Regions from separate parts of the Xenorhabdus sp. TS4 genome, predicted to be linked through region 2. Evidence: predicted binding sites of a transcription regulator. Region 2 holds the regulator's gene; the other holds the start of a gene.

Region 1 (2,420 bases), on a different contig from region 2:
TGATGTTGCCAAAGGTGTTGTAGAAACTTCACTGAACGTAGGCGTTGTCACCATGGACGAAGAGAAAGTCGAAATTATCTGCCTGATCCGTTCACTTATTGAAAGTGGCAAGGTGTACGTTGCTGAAATGTTGCATTCTCTGGCAAAACTGTCTGGAGCAGAAACCGTGGCAAGTGGCAGCTATCCAGGCTGGCAGCCTGACGCCAATTCTCCAATCATGCATTTAGTACGCGAAACTTATCACCAACTCTTCGATAAAACGCCGAATATTATGGTGATCCACGCTGGTTTAGAGTGTGGCCTATTCAAAAAACCGTATCCTGCTATGGACATGGTTTCTATCGGCCCAACCATTCGGGGTGCCCATTCCCCTGATGAGAAAGTACATATTAAGAGTGTCGGTCAATATTGGCAGCTACTCACTGCAATTCTAAAAGCTATTCCAGCTAACGAGTAATAGAAAGTTATATTGCCTCTCCCCTGCCATCTGATTGTGGGGGAGACTTCGTTCTTTACATCTTACCATTCCAATAAAAGCTGACGCTCCAGTTGTGGGTTTTGTAATGTCACATGCAGCCCAACCAACCTGACTCCTCGCCCTTCCCTGCGTGTTTCCCAGGCCCGTTTTGCTATTTGAATCAGATCGAGTTTATCCAACATAGGATGGACATGTTCCTGTGTCGTCAATTGAAAATTATCAAACTTTAATTTGATACCTTGACGGGCAATGCGGAGATCGGGTTTTACCTTTTCTAGCCGTTTTTTCAGTTCAGGATAAAGTTTTTCAATCAGCTCCACACATTCATGCCATTGATGGATATCCTGCGCCAAAGTTCTTTCTACCCCAACCGATTTACGCAAGCGTTCCTGTGTAATTGGTCTTTCATCAATACCGTGACAGCGTTCCCAAAGTGACAATCCAAACTTACCCAAACTTTTTATTAGTGTCAGCTTGTCATAACGTTGCACATCAGAACAGGTTTCCAATCCCATGTCTGATAAACGCTTGGCTGTGACTTTTCCGACACCAGGAATTTTGCGTAATGGCAATGAGTTAACAAAAGCCTCTACTTGTTCAGGAGAAATAACATATTGCCCATTGGGTTTATTGATATCAGAAGCAATTTTGGCTAAAAACCTGACGGGTGCAACGCCTGCGGAAGCGGTTAACTGCAATTCATCAAAAATTATCTGACGAATTTCTTGAGCAATCAACGTGGCAGAACCATGACAATAATGGCAATTCGTCACATCCAAATAGGCTTCATCTAAAGAAAGAGGTTCAATCAATTCAGTGTAACGGGAAAAAATTTGGCGGATATGTTGAGATATTTCTTTATAATGCGCCATTCTGCCAGGAATAACTTTCAATTGGGGGCAAAGCTTTAATGCCATGGCGGTGGACATCGCACTATGCACCCCAAAACGACGGGCAGGGTAATTTGCCGTGCTAATTACCCCCCTTCGATCAGCGCTCCCGCCAACTGCAACCGGAATACCGCGAAGGGAAGGATTATCCCGCATTTCGATGGCAGCAAAAAAGCAATCCATATCAATATGAATAATTTTTCGCATCTGCTCTCCCCATGCCAAACAACTGTATAAATATACAGAAAGAGATCATGAAACTCTAGCTAATTTTTCAGCAAAAATTCAACGCGTTGATTTTTCCGAATGCAAACATGTACTCAACTCCCGTCAAGATTGAATGATAAAATCAATACATGATTTATTTTAGTAAAAAAATCGCCTGTCACTTCCTATAACACAGACGATTTTTTATCAGCTACTCTTATTCTCTACTATATTCCACTTATCTTTCTTCCACTTATCCTCAACTAGGAAAAATCAGTGTTTGCCCCGGTGCTTCTCTGTTCAAGTGAATAAAATTCAGATGTTTTTCATAGTGGTCAAGAATATCGCTAATGATTTGCTCTTTCGTATAGTCCATCAAATCATTGCCCTGAGTTCCTTCCATCAGAAAAGTCTCCAACCGATAATAGTGAGACTTGCCCGCCCTCGCTCGATAGGTAAATCCAGGCACAGAATAGCGTTGCGGCCAGATTTGATAGATAAAATTCTGTTCATCACCTAAATTAACAATCAATTCTAATGGATTCAGCCGCTTGTCCTCTTTGGCTGGCAGTGCATTAAACTGAACTTTTGCACCACGCACAACTAACTCTTTAGCCACTTCTAACATCGCGGGGCGGCACACCATATCCAGCATTCGCTGAGTGTTTTTCGTACCAGGAAAGTGCATCATACGGCTCAAACGCTGCTTCCAGTTCAATGAACCATTGTCATGCATAAGAGTGGGTGAGGTATTTTGCAGTGAACTGGCTTTACGGAAATCTTCCACCCGCAAAGACTTGTATAGCCCCGCCATCACAAAGAAGATCACAAAACTAAAAGGAAGC
Region 2 (2,420 bases):
TAAGAGCTAAAAGTTATATATCCATACAATCATGAAGTTCATTAAAGAAATTTTTATGGCAAATCAATCAACAGGTTTAAGCCGTATCATTAAAGCGGCTGGGTATTCGGTGAAAGGAATCAAGGCTGCATGGCAAAATGAAGCGGCATTTCGGCAGGAAGCAATTGCTGCCATACTTGCGATCATTATTGCATTTTCTTTAGATTTTGGCTTACATGAGAGACTCCTCCTGATTGGCTCTGTTATGCTGGTGGTCATTGTCGAAATCCTCAATAGTGCCATAGAAGCAGTCGTGGATCGCGTCGGTAGTGAATATCATGAATTATCAGGTCGAGCGAAAGATATGGGGTCTGCAGCTGTGTTGCTTACCATACTTTTGGCGTTGTTTATTTGGGGAATGATCTTTTGGTCGCATTTTATGCACTGAGGTAGTGTGTGTTTTCATCAGATACGTTATTTAGCTGCTTTTACATGCTGACAGGTTCCCAATTCGACTTTACCTGTATATACTCACAGTCTGACTGTATAAACAAACAGGGGGCGAAATGAAAGCATTAACTGCCAGGCAGCAGCAAGTCTATGACTTGGTGCGTGATCATATTTCGCAAACGGGTATGCCACCAACACGTGCTGAAATTGCAGCGCGACTTGGTTTTCGTTCACCTAACGCAGCAGAAGAGCATTTAAAGGCACTTGCGCGTAAAGGGGTGATAGAGATTATCTCTGGTGCGTCCAGAGGTATCCGTTTGCTGCTTGAAGAAGATGAAGGGGCAGGATTGCCGTTGATCGGTCGTGTTGCTGCTGGGGAACCACTACTGGCTCAGGAACACATCGAAAGTCACTATAAGGTTGATCCTGAATTATTCAAACCAAGCGCTGACTTTCTGTTACGTGTCAGTGGGATGTCCATGAAAGACATTGGGATTATGGACGGAGATTTACTGGCTGTACATAAAACACAGGATGTTCATAATGGGCAAGTCATTGTGGCGCGCATTGAAGATGAAGTCACAGTAAAACGCTTCAAACAAACAGGAAATAAAATTGAACTGATTGCTGAAAATCCGGAATTTAAACCCATTGTTGTTGATTTGAGCGAGCAGAATTTCACTATTGAAGGATTGGCAGTCGGCGTTATTCGTAGCGGGGACTGGTTCTGATTGTAAAGGCGGATAATTGCAGTTTGCCATTCTGGGGCGGTCATTTTTCCCAGAACCCGTTAAACTTAAGTTTAACGGGAACTTGAAAAATATAAGATTATATTAGCTATGACCGCCTCATTGCCCAATTTGGCTTCGAGTGTTTTTTCTTATTTCTTTTTATTTTCTTCAACCGAATGATTGTGCTGGCATATATCGCGCTCTGTACAGGATTCAATCTCATGGCAGGAAGAACACATGCCATGCACTTCTATCACGCTATTTCGCAAATGAAATCCCGTACCTTGCGCTAACTGTTGAATAGCTGATTCAATATCCTTTGCATCCTTTTCGGTTACTGAACCACAAAATTCACAGATAAACATTGCCGAAGTATGGTATGGCTCTTCAAAATGATGGCAAAGCACATAGCTATTTGTAGATTCTATTTTGTGAATAAAACCTTGTTCAAGCAGAAACTCCAATCCACGATAAACGGTTGGAGGCTTGGCTTGTGGCTCGACTTCACGCAATAAATCCAGCAAATCATAAGCGCTTATCGCGCTAGGCTGTTCAGTGATTAAACGAAGAATTTCAAGGCGTTGAGGTGTCAAACGAACCCCTCTTGACAGGCAGATTGTTTCAGCCTGTGCCAGTAACTTTTTTTGATTGATAGTTTTCATTACACCTCTCACACCTAACACGATGCTAATGACTTTAATGTTATCATGTTTTTTAACCTGAGAGTGGGATCGATATGATGTTCAGTTCTCGTCTGATGTGTAACATACCTGTGAAGAAAAGTGGTTAACTTGTCATGATGGGATACTTGAAAATAAAATTAATCCGTGGATAAGAACAATAAAATGGGCTGAAAAACGGAGAAAATAAAACTGAAAATATTGGATAATATCTGAGGGTTTAAGTTAATTTATCTGGATAATTATATTGAAAATTAAAATTATATGTTGTTTGAATATGTCACTCTTCATAATTAACACTGTAAATAGTATTCTCCATTACTAATATTAGGCATGGTTTATAATGATTAATAATAAAAGCAGTTTATTCTAATGGTTCTACTTAGGAAAGAAAAAGATTTTAACATTAAAGAATTCAAAATACATCTTACTTAATTAATGGATTAAAAATGAAAGAATTATTGCAAAACCACCCGAATAATAGAAGGTTTCCTGTTAATGGTTTTCGGATAATCAAAAATATCCTCAAGGAAAGAAAAAGTGTGACATTTCTTAAGCCTATTCAGGCAGTTGGTTTAAG

What was found. Region 2 encodes LexA, which represses DNA repair genes until DNA is damaged. Its sites were predicted from a motif close to TNCTGTATGTACATACAGNA; they were not measured.
Region 1: a site for LexA is predicted at 1,596-1,615, ahead of dinB (DNA polymerase IV). Genes of this name have one in related genera too.

The regions. Positions count from the first base shown of each region.
Region 1 covers NZ_NKHQ01000002.1:236,915-239,334, reverse strand. Annotated here, with positions in the region: gene pepD (beta-Ala-His dipeptidase) at 1-457, shown strand, start outside; gene dinB (DNA polymerase IV) at 520-1,575, opposite strand; gene Xets_RS27035 (choline transporter) at 1,835-2,420, opposite strand, start outside.
Region 2 covers NZ_NKHQ01000004.1:8,961-11,380, forward strand. Annotated here, with positions in the region: gene Xets_RS03350 (diacylglycerol kinase) at 56-427, shown strand; gene lexA (transcriptional repressor LexA) at 546-1,160, shown strand; gene zur (zinc uptake transcriptional repressor Zur) at 1,310-1,822, opposite strand; gene Xets_RS03365 (DUF1266 domain-containing protein) at 2,383-2,420, shown strand, end outside.